Regions from separate parts of the Peribacillus sp. P4_B1 genome, predicted to be linked through region 1. Evidence: riboswitches for the same ligand, from Rfam matches in the RefSeq annotation. Region 1 holds a riboswitch; each other region holds the start of a gene.
What was found. Region 1 has a riboswitch for thiamine pyrophosphate ahead of thiC (phosphomethylpyrimidine synthase ThiC). Riboswitches for the same ligand answer to the same signal wherever they lie in the genome.

Region 1 (6,463 bases):
AGTTGGTGGATCAAATAGAAAGTTAATTTTATAATTCAAAAGCTAAAGAGGAGAAAAAAATGAAAATTGGTTTAGTACGGCATTTTAAGGTGGCACATGAATTCCCTACTGGGAAATCTGTGACGGCGGATGATATGAAGCAATGGTTTGTGGACTATGATGCAGCGGATATTATTTATGGAACGACTTTACTTGGCGTGGAGGAATGGCAGGAATGTTATTGCAGTGATATGTCGAGAGCTGTCAAGACAGCGGAACATATTTATCCAGGTACGGTTCATCGGATGGAGGAGCTGCGGGAAATACCTTCTCCCCCTCTCAAAGGGAAGGTGAAGCTGCCGTTCATCCTTTGGGCCATCTGGATTCGCTGCTGCTCGCTGTTCAACAAGGAGACAAGGGCGGAAATTAAGATCGCCGAACGAAGGATCAATAAAGTATTGGATGAAGTTTTTGCAAAGGGGGAAAGGGATGTTCTGATCGTGAGTCATGCCGCCCTTATGGTTTATATGAGGAAAGAGCTGATACGACGGGGGTTCACCGGTCCAAAATTCAAGATTGCCGGTAATGGAAAGCTGTATGTATTCGAAAGATGATAAGTCAAAAATATAGGGTTTCCCGCCATAGAAGGTAAGTCTGGTATATTGAACATTTTGCTTAAGAAAGATGCAGGCCTTTTCCGATTAGTTATTCTTTTTCTTTTGGTTGTGGTTTATTATTGTAATAGTGTAATTTTTACGAATTCAATAATAGGGAAAGAGGTTGGACAATTTGGTGAAGGCAGTTTTTTTTGATTTAGATGATACATTACTATGGGATCAGAAAAGTGTAAAAGAGGCTTTTGTGGCCACATGTGAAGTGGCTAAGGAGAAATATGATTTAAATGTCGACGAGTTTGAAGAAGCGGTTCGGAAGGAAGCGCGTGAGCTTTATTCTTCTTACGATACTTATGGATTTACACAAATGATCGGAATCAACCCATTTGAAGGACTGTGGGGGAATTTTCAGGATGATCATGATGAATTCCGGAAGATGGCCGTGATTGCACCAAATTATCGGAAAGAAGCATGGACGAGAGGCTTGAAGGCATTAGGGATCGATGACCCGGCATTTGGGCTCGAACTGGCAGAACGTTTCCCTGCAGAGAGACGTAAAAAGCCATTTATTTATGAAGAATCATTCCGTGTGTTAGATGAATTAAAAGGGAAGTACAAAATGCTATTGTTGACAAACGGTTCTCCTGAACTCCAAAATACTAAACTTGAAATTACACCTGAACTAGTTCCTTATTTCGATCAAATCGTCATTTCTGGAGCTTTTGGACGAGGTAAACCGGATGCCTCCATTTTTGAGCATGCTTTGGAGAGCATGGAGCTTGATAAGGATGAAGTATTGATGGTCGGCGATAATTTAATGACGGATATCCTTGGAGCATCACGGGTAGGTATAAAGTCGGTTTGGATAAATCGCCATGATAAGGAACGGAATGAAGTGCTTCCAACCTATGAAATCAAGCATTTAGAGGAGCTTTTCCCAATCCTTGAGAGCCTGGAAAATTAATTGGTGATCCTTCTCCAAGTAACGAATTTGGAGAGGATGACCTAAAGTATTAGGACTTTCAAATTATATACAGAATGAAAAGGGTGATATATAGTTACCCTGTAATCAATTAAATTATTCAGACTAGGGGTGTCCAATAACAGTTGGGCTGAGAGAGAAGCGCTTATGCTTCTTAACCCTCAGGACCTGATCTGGTTCATACCAGCGTGGGGAAGTTAGAATCTACTAAACAATGACATTTCATTTGGTCATTGCTGTAGTCATACTAACGTTAGCCGGGTCTTAAATATGAGATCCGGTTTTTTCGTGCGAAATGGATTGGATTTTGTCCTTTTTAAATGAACTTAAAAAGGAGAAATGAAATCATGATGAGTAATTCAGTAAATGACATGAACGTTTCAATTATGTCCAGTTTTGCCGGGAGTAAAAAAGTGTATGTTGAGGGATCTAGACCTGATATTAAAGTACCTATGCGTGAAATTAAACTAAGTCCCACTACAGGTGCATTCGGTGAAGAGGAGAATCCGCCTTTGCGGGTTTATGACACAAGCGGTTCATATACGGATTCAGAATATCCCATTGATATTCATAAAGGCCTTGCCCCGATTAGACGCAATTGGGTCTTGGAACGTGAAGACGTTGAGGAGTATGAAGGACGTGAAATAAAACCCGAAGATAATGGGTATAAAAAAGTGGAGTCACAATCCAAAGCTGAAATTTTTCCGGGATTGAAAAGAAAGCCATTGCGTGCAATGAAAGGGAAAAACGTAACCCAGCTTCATTATGCCCGTAAAGGTATCATCACCCCAGAAATGGAGTTCATTTCAATCAGGGAAAATGTTGCCCCTGAGTTTGTAAGAGAAGAGGTAGCTAGCGGCAGGGCGATCATTCCGGCAAATATTAACCATCCTGAAAGTGAGCCAATGATCATCGGACGTAATTTTCATGTGAAAATAAATGCGAATATAGGAAACTCAGCTGTTAGTTCATCGATCGAAGATGAAGTGGAGAAAATGACTTGGGCTACACGTTGGGGAGCCGACAACATAATGGATTTATCCACCGGAAAGAATATTCACACGACCCGGGAATGGATTATCAGGAATTCACCAGTGCCAGTTGGGACGGTTCCGATATATCAAGCATTGGAAAAAGTGAATGGAGTCGCGGAAGATTTAAATTGGGAAGTTTTTCGGGATACATTAATCGAGCAGGCCGAGCAAGGTGTCGATTACTTCACCATACACGCTGGTGTGCTTTTGCGGTACATCCCTTTAACAGCAAAACGAGTTACGGGTATTGTTTCACGAGGGGGCTCCATCATGGCACAATGGTGCTTGGCCCACCACCAAGAAAGCTTCCTCTATACTCACTTTGAAGAGATTTGTGAAATCATGAAGGCATATGATGTTTCATTTTCATTAGGTGACGGCCTCCGTCCTGGATCCATTGCAGATGCAAACGATGAGGCGCAATTTGCTGAATTGGAAACACTGGGGGAACTGACGAAGATTGCTTGGAAGCACGATGTTCAAGTCATGGTAGAAGGACCGGGTCACGTACCGATGCATTTGATTAAAGAAAATATGGATAAGCAGCTGGAAGTCTGTCAAGAAGCTCCATTCTATACCTTAGGACCTTTAACAACGGATATAGCTCCTGGATACGATCATATTACTTCTGCGATTGGTGCTGCAATGATTGGATGGTTTGGAACTGCCATGCTATGTTATGTGACACCGAAAGAGCATTTGGGACTTCCGAATAAAGAGGATGTTCGAGTAGGGGTCATTACGTATAAAATTGCAGCCCACGCAGCTGACCTTGCAAAAGGCCATAAGGATGCACAAAAACGGGATGATGCCCTTTCGAAGGCTAGATTCGAATTTCGTTGGAGAGATCAGTTCAATCTTTCTCTCGACCCTGAAAGGGCGGTTGAATATCACGACGAAACTCTACCGGCTGAAGGTGCCAAAACAGCCCATTTCTGTTCAATGTGCGGACCTAAATTCTGCAGTATGAGAATCTCCCAGGACATCCGTGATTTGGCAAAAGAAAAGGGCCTGGGTTTTGAGTCGGTAATCGATGAAGGGCTTAAAGAAAAAGCGAATGAATTTAGGAAAACGGACGGAGAAATCTATCAATGACTCGGACGAGAGGGAGAATTCGATGAATCGGGTAATCCAGATAAAAGTTGAAATGAAACAGTTGGAAACTCAATTGGAACAGCTGAAAAGAGAGCTGAACATTTTTCGCGAGAATTGTAATCATGAATTTGTAAAAACTGAATATAGTCAACAATGTACAAAGTGCTACTTAATCGAAAGTCTGCAATGGTAGTGATTCCTTAATCGTCCTTTCGTTATCGGAATTAATCCCTTAATCATGTGAGGCATTCAATCATAAAGTCAACATGATTAAGGGATATTTCATTACAAACTTGTTTTATTAATATGAAGAGGGGGAGGGACCAGCCATCCTTTTTCCTTATTTAATCTTAGGAAATCAGCACCCAATACTGCTTTTTTTGCATGGAATTGTGCGAACATCACTGCGATATCTTCGCGGATGCATTGACCCATGATCTGGCTGCAAGCAACTAATCCTGCATTAATATCGATTGATACTGAAGCAGAGATTTCAGGATCTTGAAGACGTGCCCCAACGGGAATATCCTCTAAATTAGCTTTAGGCCTTTCAGGTGGTGATGGAGGCAGTCCTACGTTATTTTCTTTTAATAATAATTCAATTTGGTCATTTTCCTGTTTCCCTTGATTTATCACTTCTACAAGTAATTTATGCAGGTCCTTGTCACCAGTGTGATTGAGCATTGTTTGATGACATGCAATTAACCCTTTTGTTGTTGTTAGAAATGCCCATGTACCAAATACCTCTCCGTAATGCATAGGCTCTTCTTTTGGGTTTCCACTTAAAATTCCCATAACCATCCTCCTTGAACTATTTTACGCATTTAAGTTACCCTGTACTAATCCATGAGTTAATGTTTGGAAATGTTAGAGGGTAAATTAGCCTTTTATTCCTTGTAGCCATTCTTGATAACATTCATCACAGAGCATTTCATTTCTATCCGTGTCAGTAACTTGAAATGTTACGACATGGATTTTTTTTTCTTCCGTGTCATCAGTACAATAGAAGCATTTATGAGTCATTTGAAATCCTCCCATACATATAAAGTGTTTATAGTTTAGAACATCACGGCTTTTTGTATACAGACAACATGATGTAGGGCGGAAGAGTTTATTGAATAATCCTGTTGGTTTTTAACATACTAAGCTTGTTCACATCATTGATGAAACGAGGAGGGAAATAAAAATGCAAAATCAAAATCAAAATCAACAAGGTCAAGTACACCAGAACATGCAAACGGGTGCTATTCCCCCACAAATGAATCACGGTGGTCACGAAGTATTCGATGTACATGAAGTGTTGTCGGGAGCGATTGGAACTTTAAACACTTACATGCTTTTGCGTCAGCATGCTCAGGATCAGGAATTGATGGACATTCTGGATCGTCAATATCAGTTCATCCAAGGTGAATATAATATTTCACTGGAGTGCTTCCAAACGGGCCAAGATCCTTCTAAACCAACCCAGAGCTACAAAATGAATCAAGGTAATGATTTTATATATGGATTGACACCAACCCAGCCAAAGAAACCTTTGCAATCCGTGTCGGAAATTACAGATGAGTGCATTGCAGGCTTGATGCTTGGAGCTGTTAAGTCTGCAGCATCCATGAAAGCGATGGCAGCGCTTGAAATAACGAATCCGGTGGTTCGCCGTGTGTTTGCAGATTCCGTTCCGAACTGCATTGAAATGGCATATGAGATTTCGTTATATCAAAACAAACATCATTACTACCAAGTTCCACAGCTTGCACAGCAGGATATGCAACAAATGATGAATTCATATGCACCCGCACAAGGAAATAACAACATAAGTCATTAAATGACATGGTTTTTGGATTCCTTTGTCAAACAGAAAGAAGGGGTAGGACAAATTGTCCTACCCCTTCTTTATCATTGTTTCATCTGATTTATTTCCTGAATGCATTCCTGGACGAGGGTTACAGCCTGACTCATGGTGGCTCCCCCGCCAAATGCTGCGGTCACGCCAATGGCTTCAAGAATTTCTTGTTCGGAACAGCCTTGATCTAGACATCCTTTAGTATGATAGATAATACAATATTCATCTTGCGAATATAAGCTTATTCCTAGTGCGATAAGCTGTTTTTCTTTCTTGGATAATTGCCCTTCTTTAAAGCACTCTTCCGTAAACGAATTGAATTTCTCAGCTAGATCAGGCATTTTATGCGTAAAGGCACCGATTCCAGCTTTATAATCACGAAGAGCATTTTCAGTAGAATTGTTAGCTTCAAATTCCATTTTCCATTCAGCTCCATCCTAAATTTTTTTCATCAAAAATTAGTATGAGCTAAACAATGAACGATTAAACAGAAACACAGGAGTTTACAGAAGTAATCATAGAACCGTCCTTCCTACAAGGCAAGTGATCCCTTAGGCCGGGTGGCTTTGAACCATTGATAGCATAGGATGCAGATAATTGTAACGTCGATGGCATCACCGGCATAATACATTAACATTCCTCCATTTTCCGCTTGTTCCTTGGTGACTCCGCTTGGAGGATGGGCAAAAATATATTTAGAAAGGATATCATGGCCGGCCAGTGAAATTGTAAATACGATAGCTCGAAACATGAAGCTGAACCTGTGGGGCGCAGGGTCCATATAAATCATAGATGCAGTGAATAGATAACCCGCTATGAACACGTGAAAATGCACTAATGCATGTAGAAGCGCACTCTGATGCATCAACACATATAACCCAGTCGTATAAAGTATCCAGAGTCCCCCAATATTTAGCGC
Region 2 (6,463 bases), on a different contig from region 1:
TTATACACTATCCATTACGAAATGGGGCCAGGCAAGTGCACGCAGGTTTAAAGGCAAAGGGAACATCGGTGCGTGAATAAGAAAAAATGCTTGGTGGTTCCATCCCCAAGCATTTTTTTTGCCTATATTTAAAGAAACCGGTTTTACGGCAGGAGAATTGCTTGAGTCATGAAAGATAAATCTTCGGACCTATTTCAGAAACAATCAAATCAGATAGGCTGACAAGACCGTGAACGGGCTTTGCACGGGAGATAGTTGGTTGGAATTGTCTATAGTAGGAACTATCCAAGCTAATGATATGCTTTGTCAGGAATGCTGAGATGGCGGCATTCGGCTTTCTATTGCTATTTAGTTCATCGATGATACCCTGTGCATTGGTAATCCCGATCCCGTGGCCATAAAAGAGGTCTTCTCCTAATAATATTGCATTCTCACCTTGCCATTCAGGTGTTTCCTCATCGTGATCAGGGTTTTTGAAGTAAAGGCAATCCCCTGGTAAATAATCCGTTCCTTGATGAACATGAAGAGCCATATTCTTCGGAGGGCGCCAGTCATATAGAAATAGGCTTGAAAAAAGATAGTCGAAATTCCTAGGGCCGATTAAATCCAAAATGGCCTTTAAAAAAGTGACGACTATCGCTGTACCGCATTCGAAAGCGTAAAGCGTTCCATTCAAGAAAATGTCCAGGAGTGCAACATGAGGGGCAATCCCTGGCTGAAGGGTAAAAGTGCCATCCTTTGAAAGGCGCCAATATTGTTTATTGGATGCCGATTCCTCAAGTGTGGAAAATTCTGCATCACTTTTATCCAACGCAAAAGCTGCCTCGATGACTCGGTGCCTCAGTTGTATATCGAAATTAAGGTATCCAAAGCTCCGATATTCAAAAATGTTAGAATCTTCCGCTAGCAATTGGAGAATTTCAAGCGATTTAGCAGATGCTATACCTGGTTGGATGTGACTGACATCTAATAATTTGTGATTAATCTTTATCATGATCATATCCACCTTTTGCTTTTGAAATTAAGGGCTTATAAAACCAGTACACAAAAAATGTCCACAGGTTATGCTCATTATATGAATACCTGCAAGGAAATGACTCTTTGAACGTGTCAGGCACGTAAACGAGAATGATTGGAATGGCATGATGTTTTGCTAGATATCCTTTAACGCAAGGGAAACCTTTCCAATTGTTGAGAAGAAGCAAATTAGTATTCCTTTTTCTCCATGAATTGATATAATGGGAGAGAAAAGTTCATATGTGCGAGAAATGTAGGGGGGCCAGTACTGCTGGCTGAGATTGCGTCCTTTAGATGCTGACTCTTTGAACCTGATCTGGATGATGCCAGCGGAGGGAACATATTATTACTGACTTTCTGTTTTGTATGTTAAACGTCCGAATTCATCTTCGGGCGTTTTTTGTTTTTTACCGGTATTGGAATGGACCCTGGCGCCCCATTATGGTTTCGGCATATGGATCTTATATGATGTGTAGGAGGATAATAGTTTGAATAAATTCTTACCACTGTTAACTTCGTTGTTCCTTTTGGCTGGATGTGGGGCAGGCGGAACTAATGAAAAAGAAGAATCATCTAAAAAAGAAGGCAATAAAGAATTAAAAAAGGTATCGGTCGTGCTTGATTGGACACCGAATACAAACCATACAGGATTGTATGTAGCCAAGGAAAAAGGGTATTTCAAAGAACAAGGTCTGGATGTGGAAATTATCATGCCAGGCGAAGCTGGAGCTGATAAACTTGTGGCTTCAGGGAAATCTGAATTTGGCGTGAGCTACCAGGAGGGCATTACGCAGGCCCGCGTGCAAGGCGTACCGATTGTTTCGCTAGCTGCTGTCATCCAGCATAATACCTCTGGATTCGCTTCACCTGCGGCAAAAAACATTAAAACTCCCAAGGATTTTGAAGGGAAAACGTATGGTGGCTGGGGGTCTCCAGTTGAAAAGGCCATTATTGATTCACTTATGAAAAAAGAAAATGCCGATGTAAATAAAGTGGATATAGTGAATACAGGGGACACAGATTTTTTCACTTCAGTTAAAAGGGATATAGATTTCGCCTGGATTTATTATGGGTGGACAGGTATCGAGGCTGAGTTGCGGAATGAAAAGCTTAATATGGTTTACTTAACCGAATACTCTGATAAGCTTGATTACTATACGCCTGTTTTGACAACAAATGAAAAGATGATTAAAGAGGATCCTGAGACTGTTAAAGCATTCGTTCATGCAGCTTCGAAAGGGTACCAGTTTGCAATTAAGAATCCTGATGATGCAGCGGACATATTAATTAAGTCTGCACCTGATCTAGATCCAAAACTAGTGAAGAAAAGCCAGGAGTGGCTTGCAGATAAGTATCAGGATGATGCTCCGCGTTGGGGTGAACAAAAGCTTGAAATCTGGAAGAATTACAGTGATTGGATGAAGGAAAATAAGCTTCTTGAAGGTGATTTCAATCCTGAAAAGGCATTTACCAATGAATTTTTACCAAAATAGGAGGAAATACAATGGCCAATTCATTAATTAGTATACAAATCATTCCTAAAGGGGAAAATGTCATCCCCATGGTCGATGAAGCAATCAAGATCATTGATGAATCAGGTGTCAAGTATGAGGTTCACCCGCTAGAAACAACAATGGAGGGTGAGCTATCCGAGCTTTTTGCCGTGATAGAAAAAATGAATGTAAGAATGATTGAATTAGGCTCGCCGAATGTCATTTCCCAAGTGAAGATACTATATCAGCCAAGCGGGATTACGATGGATACGTTAACGGAGAAATATCGGGCATGATCAAAAGGGGAATTTGGAAGAAGGGGGCTCCCTTCTTTCTTTTATTATGTTTGCTGATAGTATGGGAGTCAATGACAGTCTTATTAAAGGTTGAAAAATGGCTGCTTCCCGCTCCATCAGCCATTTTCATTGAAGGAATTGAGTCGTCCCGTAATCTTTTTGGACACCTTATATCAACAACTGAGCTTGCGTTATCGGGTTTTCTTATTGGAAGCTGTATCGGGTTATTAATTGCTGCAATCTTACACCTATTTCCAGGTGTGAAGGACGCGGTTTATCCTCTGCTCATACTCTCGCAAAATATACCAATCATAGTTTTGGCACCGCTTTTAGTGATCTGGTTTGGCTTTGGCATGCTGCCTAAGTTAATTGTGATTTCACTCGTATGTTTTTTTCCGGTTGCGGTTGCTTCATTGGACGGTTTTCGCCAGACACCTTACGAACTTAAGCATTATTTCAAGATGATGGGAGCGGGGAAAAACCAGTTATTTTGGAAGCTGGAACTTCCCCACTCGATCCCGTTCATTTTCTCAGGCCTAAAAATTTCGGCCACCTATAGTATAATGGGTGCGGTTATTTCGGAATGGCTTGGGGCTAAATCGGGGATTGGTGTTTATATGACGCTCGCTTCCTCCGCGTTTCGGACAGATCGGGTGTTTGTTGCCATTTTCATCATTATGGGAATGAGCCTTCTCTTTTTTGGAATCATCACATTCCTGGAGAAATATTTAGTTTCATGGAAGAGAAAGGAGGGTGAAAGGGATGATGCTGGAAATTAAAGATGTCTCCTTTTCTTTCGATGGTAAACAGAATATTTTAGAGAATATGAATTTCCATGTAGATGATGGGGAATTTGTCACAATCCTAGGACCATCTGGCAGCGGTAAAAGTACGTTGTTCCACTTGATAGGCGGTATTTTGAAGCCGGATCAGGGCATCATTTCGTTGGATGGTAAAAAGATAAATGGCTTTAAGGGCCATATAAGCTATATGCCGCAGCAGCCATCCCTTTTACCTTGGAGAACGGTGCTGGATAATGTTTTGCTTGGAAGTGAGCTTGCTGGGATAAGAGACAAAGAAATGGCAAAAGCCCTTTTGTTGAAAGCTGGATTAGAAGAGTATGTGAAGGCATATCCGCATGAATTATCTGGGGGCATGAAGCAAAGGGCCGCTTTCATTCGAAGCATTTTAAGTCAACAGGACTTGATGTGCCTGGACGAACCCTTTTCTGCTCTGGATGAACTAACAAGATTGGAAATGCAAAAATGGCTTTTGTCTGTTTGGGAACAAAATCGGAGATCTGTGCTTTTTGTTACCCACAGCATAGATGAAGCGGTTTTCCTTTCAGATAGAATTTATGTGTTATCAGCAAAACCGGCTGCTGTCATCAAAGAAGTGAAAGTTCCATTTCCAAGGCCAAGAAGTGAGGAACAATTTCTAAGTGATGAATTTTTAAATTTGAAGAGAGAATTATATGCCGCACTAAAGCCAACCCTTTCTTAAGTCAGGAGGAAATTGAAAATGAAGATCATCGACAGCCATATCCATTTGGATAGGTATGATGAAAGTGAACAGAAGCAGATTCTCTCTTATATGGAAAAGGTGCATTTGGAATCATTGGTGACAGTTTCCATGAATTTAACCTCTTCCATAAACAATGACCAGCTTTCACTCAAAGATTCACGAATTAAGCCTGCCTTCGGCTTTCATCCTGAGCAGCCCCTCCCGAGTAAAGAGGAAGTGAACGAATTATTGTATTGGATGCGGGAACATCGTCATAATATGGTTGCTGTAGGTGAGATCGGACTCCCGTATTACTTAAGGCAGGAAAATCCCAATATGGATACGTCAGGTTATGTAGAGATACTGGAAAGGTTGCTGGCTTTTGCTAAAGAGGTTGAAAAGCCGGTTATCCTTCATGCCGTTTATGGCGATGCCCCCATCGTTTGCGACCTTTTGGATAAGCATCAAATCACAAAGGCACACTTTCATTGGTTTAAAGGTGATATCAGGACAGTCGAAAGAATGGCCGAAAAGGGGTACCGAATTTCGATTACACCTGATGTTTGTTATGAGAGGGAAATACAGGAATTGGTTTTTGCATACCCACTTAAGCTGATGATGATTGAAACGGATGGCCCATGGCCGTTTGAAGGGGTTTTCAAAGGGAAATGGACGCACCCGGGCATGATGCATGAAAGTGTTCGTCAAATTGCTTCGATTAAAGGATTGCCAATTGAGGATGTCTATGAAATCCTTTATCAAAATACGAAAGATTTTTACCATATATAAAAGGTACCGGACATATCCGGTACCTTTATTAGTTAGTTCAAAGAAAGGTCCTTTTCACCTTTTCCCAAAAGGAATTATCCTTAAGCTTAACGGTCTTGATGACTTTACCGCTTAACCGGACCTTGACCTTTTCAACATGATTGATGCTTAAGGCTTCATTGTCCATTCCGATGATCGGGTAGCTTGGCCCGTTTTGTTCAAGGTGGACGGTCAACGTCCTATCGCCGCTTAGGATGAATGAAGAACCTAGGGTCCGATAGGAATTATTATTGATGGATGCGAGCTCGCTCACTTGAAAACAAGGGAGAAGGGGATCCACAACGGCCCCGTTTACCGATTTATTATAGGCGGTGCTTCCGGTCGGGGTCGCAATGATGATTCCGTCGCCGCGAAAAGTTTCAAAATGGAGTTGATCAATGAAAATATCCATGATGAACGTTTTGGTTATGGAAGTCCGGATACTGAGTTCATTGAGGGCATAAAAGGAGGGCTGATCGTCCAACTGGATATCGATGGTTGGATATTTACGCACCTCGATTTGCTCTCTTGTCATGGCATCGATCATTTTATCCGTGTCTTCCAAGTGGAAATCGCAATACATATTCAAGTTACCTGTGGTGGAAATGCCTGCATATAAACAATCATCCCTGAACCCGGTTTTACGGGCTGCCTGCAGGAATGTGCCGTCATCACCTATGCTTACGATGATGTTGGCCTTTGTGAAATCTTGGATGACTTCATAAGAATGCTGTTTCGCTAAGTCCGATAAGTATTCGATCTTGTTAAGTATTTCTGCATTCGGTGCATGGAAAAAATAAATATTCCTGCGAGTGTTCATCATGTTCCCCCCTAGTATGATTGGTGATGAAAGGGCTTTCTTTTTCCTGTTCAGGTAAATGCAGATCGTGCAAAATGCACTGATGCATTTCCAATTAGAGGATTATTTGCTACAATTTTATATGTCTAGTTTATCATGGAATGAAACATTAATGTATGCAGTTCGTATGATAAGAAGGATACATATATTTAAGGGGGAAAACAGATGAATGGAAAACGTTGGGCGGCACTTGGAATTGCAGCCGTTTTATTTTTTGTCTCTATTGCTGTAGGGACGGCTACAACTCTATTTACAGCGGATACGGAAAATATCATTGATGAATTATTTGCTTCTGAAAGTGCATTTAACGAGGAAGTCATAGAAGGCGATGATTTTTCTAATGTTATTGCAGTATTCGATGTAGAGGGAACGATTCAAGATACAGGAGAAGCTTCATTACTAAGTTCAGCAACATATAATCACCGTGCCTTCATGGATAAGCTGAAGATGGCAGAGGAAAATGATGATATCAAAGGAATCATACTAAG
Region 3 (6,463 bases), on a different contig from region 1:
AAACTGTGTGATCGGTATTTCCGTTGTCTCGACAACTTCTTCAATTACCTGCAAATGGTTTTGACTGTAGCCGACATGAATGTTGACGATACCGCTTTTCCCAGACAACAGACCTCCATTACGCGCTTGAGAGGCCAATTTAGCCAGTTCAGCTACAGTCGGCTGTGAAGAACGATGATCGGCAATGGCAATTTCGCCAACACCGATAATTTTATCCACAAGAATCAAATCATCTTCGATCTTACCGGTTAACGTCTTGACTGGAACTTGATAGGAACCAGTATGAACGAAGCAGCTAATGCCTTCTTCTTCAAGCGCTCTCGCTTTAGCAAGCAGTGCTGGCATGGTCCTTGTCGTCCCATCTGTTCCGATGACCCCTACCAATGTCGTTATACCCGCTAAAGTGGCATCTGTTAATTGGATTTCTGGTGTCCTCGTTTTAAAGCCCCCTTCCCCACCTCCGCCGATAATATGTACGTGAGCATCTATAAAACCCGGAACCACAATTTGGCCACTCGCATCAATCACTTTCATTTCAACGAACTCTGCAGGGACATCAATCTTGTCCTCAATGAAGCCAATTTGCTTTCCAACCAAGAGGATATCTTTTTGGCCCATATATTCCGGACCATAAAGCTCCCCATTTTTAATAAGTGTTAGCATAGTTCGTTCCCCCTCCAAAAATTGAAATTTTCAAATAGGTTTCAAAATCTTTCACTCGGGTAAATATACAACATGACCCGCTAACAATTACATAAAAAAGACCAAACATACTTGTTCATTTTAAAAAGTGTTGTAGCTGAATTGACATCTTGATTATGCTTTTCCAAAAGTATAAAAACAAAAGGAGTAAACGACATGAATAAAGTGATTTCTTCTGATATTAAAACAAATAAAAGATTATCCATGCGACAAATCATGAACCTATATCAAGTTACAAAAGAATTTAAAGGGAATATATATTTTATCTGCAACCATAAATTGGTCGATGCCAAGAAACTTTCGACTTTCGTATCCTTTGTGCTCATTCTTCAAGAGTGTGCAACCATGAAAGTCATACTTGAAGGCGAGAATGTACATGCCATGCTAGAAAAAGTACAGGCTATTTGTAAAGAAAATGATGAAAGTGCATTTGGATTCCAATCGGACCAAACCGTTAATATTTAAATGATTCCAACTACGTCATGAAGAGGGTGTATAGAAGTGAGAACCATTTTAATGGTGATAGGCGCAATCGTCGTAATCGGCATAATAGCAAATCTCATTTTTTAATGAATGATGAAAGACTGTCAATGATTGACAGTCTTTTTTTTATGCTAATTTATTGGAAAGTACGGGCGTGCCATGCTCCCATTTCATGAAAATTACCACGGCACATCCCAATCCCTCCATTTTTTCAAACCATTCCGAATTTCTTTTCCTTTATCAATCCAATATTGCTTCCTTTTGTCCTCCTCTTCTTTCTTTACCTGTTGCTCAGCTATAACTGCCTGTTGTTTAGCTATAAGCGGTCCGATATCTTGAGTATTAAAAGATTGAGATGCTTGATTCTGTAATGCTCTCGACATTATTTTTTGAAAGATGATTGCAGTTCCCTGACTGCTGTGTGTCGTTAAATAATGCTTTTCATCCGTTTTATCATATCCAGCCCATACTGCACCGACCAACGAAGGTGAATAACCGATGAACCATTGATCTTTAACCCCTGATATTCCTTCGATGGGAACTTGTGTTGAACCTGTTTTACCTGCTATTTCATAACCCGATACAGCTGCGTTTTTCCCTGTGCCATATTCCACTGTACCAAGCAACATGGAATTCATTTTATCGACGACGCCTTTAGAGGTTACTTTGGTGCTTTCCTTTTTCCAGGCGGCTACCTCTTTTCCATCATTATTTTCTATTTTTACAATGGCATGGGTTTCCATACGTTCCCCGCTGTTGGCGAATGCTGAAAAGGCTCCTGCCATCTGCAGCGGGGACACACCTTTCTTCATCCCTCCTAAAGCAAGCGACAGATTTCGATCATCCTTTTCATAAGGAATCCCAAACCGTTTAAGAGAATCCAGCCCCTTATCGATGCCAATCTCATTCAAAAGCCAAACCGTTGGTACATTCAAGGAATTCATCACCGCTTCATACATGGGTACTTCTCCTTTATATACACCGCTCAGGTTTGTTGGCTCATATTCCCCAAAGCTCATTTTTTCATCCTTCAAAGGGGCAGTGATGCCGTATCCCTCTTCAACCGCTGGAGTATAAACGACAAGTGGTTTAATGGATGAACCAGGAGATCTTGTCAGCTGGGTTGCCCGGTTATATCCCATAAATTGATGCTTTCCTCTCCCACCGACAATTGCCCTTATCCCTCCTGTTTTAGGATCAAGGAGGACTGATCCACTTTGAACCATTTCTCCTGTACTCGTTCCAACTGGAAAATTGGCTTCATTCGCATACACGGATTCTGTAGCCTGCTGCATGGATTGGTCCAGTGTCGTGTATATTTTATAGCCCTTTGAAAGCAGGTCCTCAAGCTTTATTCCATATTTGCTTGATGCTTCCGATAAAACATGATCGACATAATAAGGGTACTTCCCTTTTAATGGATCGGTTTCCTTCTCCCCCATGTGAAGTGTCACTGTATCTTTTTTTGCAGCCGCTGCTTCATCTTTCGTCAAATAACCATGTTCCGCCATTTTAGAAAGAACCAAATTACGCCGCTTCACTGCCCCGTCTAAGTTCTTATATGGATCAAGTTTGGATGGCAAGTTAATGACACCTGCCAGCAAGGCTCCCTCGGCAACGGTCAATTCAGAGACCTCTTTGGAAAAGTAAATATTTGCGGCCTTTTTAATTCCCCATGCCCCATGGCCAAAATAAACTTGATTCAAATACATATCCAGAATTTCAGCTTTTGTATATTTATCTTCAACTTCCTGGGCCAGAAAAAACTCTTCAATCTTCCTCTTCAGTGTTCGATTCGACTCCAGCATCGTAATCTTCACAAGCTGCTGGGTAAGCGTGCTCCCTCCTTCAACAACACTTCCGGCCTTCGCATTTTTAATCAGCGCTCGCAAAATCCCTTGATAATCTATGCCGTGATGTTCATAAAAACGGTGATCCTCAATGGAAACCACCGCTTGTTTCATATGTTCCGGTATTTCATCTATCGAAACACCTTCGGATTTATTTGCCGTGATCGTGCTGGCAAGATTTCCATCCCGATCATAGATTCCTGTTGGTTGCTGAAGAATATTTTGAAGATGGCTTATATCTGCAACCTGTCTGAAATAAAAAAGTGAACCGGCGCCTAAAACCACAATCACCAATATAATAATTAGACCTAATTTCACTAACCCTCTCATTTGTACCCCCATTTTCCAATCTGCGACATGTTTCATTAAAAATATTTTACCCCTTTTATTAAAGAAAACTCGTCGATTGACTAAAAGGCCTAAGCTAAGTCGCCTTTTCTTTAGCACTATACCCGGGTATCGGTTTCGTTGCCGATGATACCCCCTTCACCGAATGAAAAATAAGCCCGCGACTAATTGAAGGACCAGGATTTTCATCCTACCATTTTTAATAATGACCGTATCTATCCTTTACCCGTAATTTGCAATCTATATACCGATTAATGGCGTGAACCCCTTAAAAAGTGGGTATAACACTTTAAAGACTTATAAAAGGGGAGAGATGGCATGAAAAAAAATTTAAAACATATTGTCGTCGCTTTTGATGGAAATGAAGAAAGTAAACGTGCAGTGGAATATGGAGCAACATTGAAAAAGGCCTTTCCTGAGGCCGAGCTGACCGTAGTTCATGTCCTATTTGATAAGGTTGAGCAGCGTATCATGGGAAACGCCTCGGCGCCGGGGTTTGTACCGGCTGCTGGATTTTATGTGGATCCCGTCCAGACACATCCCGTCGTTGAAGTCGAACAACCAGAAATTCAAATGGTCAATAACACCCCTTCCGCCGTTGAGAGTAGTGTTCAGAACGCAGAAAGTAATACGTTGAGATTGCTAAGTGAATGTCAAGTCAAGGGGAAATTCGAGATATTGGAAGGACATGCGCCAGATAGCGTATGTGAATATGCGGCAAGAACTGCTGCCGACCTCATCGTTGTAGGCAATAGCGCTAAAAGCGGTTTGGAAAAATTCTTTCTTGGCAGTACAAGCAGCTCCATTGCGAAAAACGCACCCTGTTCGGTATTCATTGCAAAATGAGGATTGAGCCGTTTCGCCCTGTAAGACTCAATTTGCTTAATCTCCGAAAAAAGCCGAATTCTTTATAGAATCCGGCTTTTTTTGTTAATAGGCTTTTTTCAGTAATACACTTGAAGCAGCCGAATATAACATCATCACCACAAGGGCCGATAAAATAAAACTGATCAGCATATAAGTCCCATTATAAATGAATGAATAAATCACTACTGGCTGTCCTTTTGGAGCTGCAGAGCCAAAAAACACGATTCCGGATATGAAATGACACAGAAACCTCAGAAAACTGCCCAAAAACATGCCGCCAATCCCATACCACTTCGCTTTGGAACGCTTTTCCTTTTTATAGCTATTTACAAACTTATTCATGAATACACCGGATATCCCGACAACCGTAAAGGCAAGATAATAATCAATGAAGCCTTGAATCGGCGTGCTGATCCATGCTGTACCACTGACGATCTGCAAAAGCCCAAGTAACAATCCGGTTAACATACCACCTTTGATGCCCCACCGATATGCCATCAGAAAAATCGGTACCATGGCTATTGAAATCGAGCCTCCTTGCGGCCAGATTCTTGAAAAAATGAATCCAGAAACCAAATCCAGTAATAAAGCCAGTGAAGCAAAAATGGCAACCTCTGTCATGAATAACGTTTTATTTTTCATCATGTCTCTCCCTTCTCCAAAAATGAAAAATGTCCATGAGTTCCCTCCCTGCCAGATTTTGCACAAACAAAAAAGCAACACCGGGGCGGTAATGGATGCCCAGTATTGCTTGTATCCAAAACCACATCCCTACGCTAGTGTTAACTATCAGGTTCATAGGGTCTGAACTCAACCGTTCACTCTCAGCCTTTTGGCTCCCCTTGTGGAAGTATTTAATTTTCGATCCTCGGTTAGAATATACTACTAGTTTCTATAAAAGACAACTTAAAGAAAATGTCATATCATAAAAACTTACCACTCCCATATTTATGGAGGTACCCTTTCTTTTAACCAACTTCAATACATCTGCAATTAACCAGGTTAGATGGCTAAATGCAACAACTTTTCTATAGACTCACTAAGGTTTGTTTTGATATCTTTTAATTTACACCGGGGAGGGATTAGACATGGATAAACATTCGATTTCAGCTGAAAAAGGCGCCTACATAAGCATTGCCGCTTACATATTCTTGTCTGCTCTTAAATTGTCATTCGGTTATTTCGGTGATTCTAAAGGGCTTTGGGCAGATGGTTTAAATAATACGACCGACATCATCGCTTCCATAGCCGTATTGATTGGTTTGAAAATTTCGAAGAGACCTCCTGATGATAATCATTCATATGGTCATTTACGGGCAGAAACCATAGCCTCGCTGGTAGCTGCCTTCATCATGATTACCGTGGGCATCCAGGTTGTTTACAGTGCTATAGAATCCTTCTTCCAGCAAGATTCAACAACCGTTCCAAATATGCTGACCGGTTATGTCGCTCTTTTCTCTGCAATCTTCATGTACGGAATCTACCGTTATAACTTAGCGTTAAGTAAAAAGATCAACAGCTCTTCCATCTACGCCGTTGCACAGGATAATCGTTCCGATGCCCTTGTCAGTGTTGGTGCTTTTATAGGAATCATCGGTACTAAGATGGGAATCCCTTGGCTGGATGCGATAGCTGCTGCTGTAGTAGGGATCATCATCTGTAAAACGGCCTGGGATATCTTCCGTGATGCATCCATCTCTTTAACCGATGGTTTCGACGAGCAGCTCCTGCAAAAGATCGGACAAACCATTATACTGACAGAAGGCGTTAAGGACATGAGTGAAATTAAAGCCCGTATGCACGGAAGTGAAATCCTGCTCGAAACTACCGTACATGTTAACCCTCTTTTGACCGTCATCCAAGGTCACGATATTACGGTTAAAATCGAAGAGAATCTTTTGAAGGAATATAACATCCAGCATGTGATCGTTCACATTGAACCATATGCATTTAATAAAAAAGGTAACCGTCATTAACTTTGCGGATACCTTTTTTTATTATTAAATCCTGCAATTCCTTTAATAAAACTGTGTCAAAAAAAGGTATTTATCGATTAATTGCCGAATATTTATCCAATTGACACATGTGTAAAAAACATTAATCTGTTATCATAAAAGCAAAATAATTATTTTAATATTTTGTATTTTATTCAAATAAATTAATTTCTGGGTCGAAAGTAAAATTCATTTTCCTACAGTATGGAGGGCAAAATG

Region 2: another riboswitch for thiamine pyrophosphate. It lies ahead of AC1DVK_RS11675 (ABC transporter substrate-binding protein); the one in region 1 lies ahead of thiC (phosphomethylpyrimidine synthase ThiC).
Region 3: another riboswitch for thiamine pyrophosphate. It lies ahead of thiT (energy-coupled thiamine transporter ThiT); the one in region 1 lies ahead of thiC (phosphomethylpyrimidine synthase ThiC).

Annotation. Positions count from the first base shown of each region.
Region 1 is NZ_JBFUHM010000008.1:105,290-111,752, reverse strand. Features, by position in the region: gene AC1DVK_RS06725 (histidine phosphatase family protein) at 60-593, shown strand; gene AC1DVK_RS06720 (HAD family hydrolase) at 769-1,557, shown strand; TPP riboswitch at 1,673-1,787, shown strand; gene thiC (phosphomethylpyrimidine synthase ThiC) at 1,923-3,704, shown strand; gene AC1DVK_RS06710 (hypothetical protein) at 3,727-3,897, shown strand; gene AC1DVK_RS06705 (DUF3231 family protein) at 3,990-4,499, opposite strand; gene AC1DVK_RS06700 (hypothetical protein) at 4,584-4,727, opposite strand; gene AC1DVK_RS06695 (spore coat protein) at 4,891-5,526, shown strand; gene AC1DVK_RS06690 (carboxymuconolactone decarboxylase family protein) at 5,598-5,963, opposite strand; gene AC1DVK_RS06685 (cytochrome c oxidase assembly protein) at 6,077-6,463, opposite strand, start outside.
Region 2 is NZ_JBFUHM010000016.1:90,702-97,164, forward strand. Features, by position in the region: gene rarD (EamA family transporter RarD) at 1-76, shown strand, start outside; gene AC1DVK_RS11670 (protein-glutamine gamma-glutamyltransferase) at 167-994, opposite strand; TPP riboswitch at 1,263-1,372, shown strand; gene AC1DVK_RS11675 (ABC transporter substrate-binding protein) at 1,506-2,510, shown strand; gene AC1DVK_RS11680 (thiamine-binding protein) at 2,522-2,806, shown strand; gene AC1DVK_RS11685 (ABC transporter permease) at 2,803-3,585, shown strand; gene AC1DVK_RS11690 (ABC transporter ATP-binding protein) at 3,569-4,309, shown strand; gene AC1DVK_RS11695 (TatD family hydrolase) at 4,328-5,098, shown strand; gene AC1DVK_RS11700 (NAD kinase) at 5,136-5,936, opposite strand; gene sppA (signal peptide peptidase SppA) at 6,141-6,463, shown strand, end outside.
Region 3 is NZ_JBFUHM010000018.1:31,337-37,799, reverse strand. Features, by position in the region: gene iadA (beta-aspartyl-peptidase) at 1-663, opposite strand, end outside; gene AC1DVK_RS12505 (hypothetical protein) at 859-1,167, shown strand; gene AC1DVK_RS12500 (transglycosylase domain-containing protein) at 1,365-3,401, opposite strand; gene AC1DVK_RS12495 (universal stress protein) at 3,702-4,229, shown strand; gene thiT (energy-coupled thiamine transporter ThiT) at 4,314-4,892, opposite strand; TPP riboswitch at 5,002-5,103, opposite strand; gene AC1DVK_RS12485 (cation diffusion facilitator family transporter) at 5,339-6,226, shown strand; gene AC1DVK_RS12480 (histidine kinase N-terminal domain-containing protein) at 6,461-6,463, shown strand, end outside.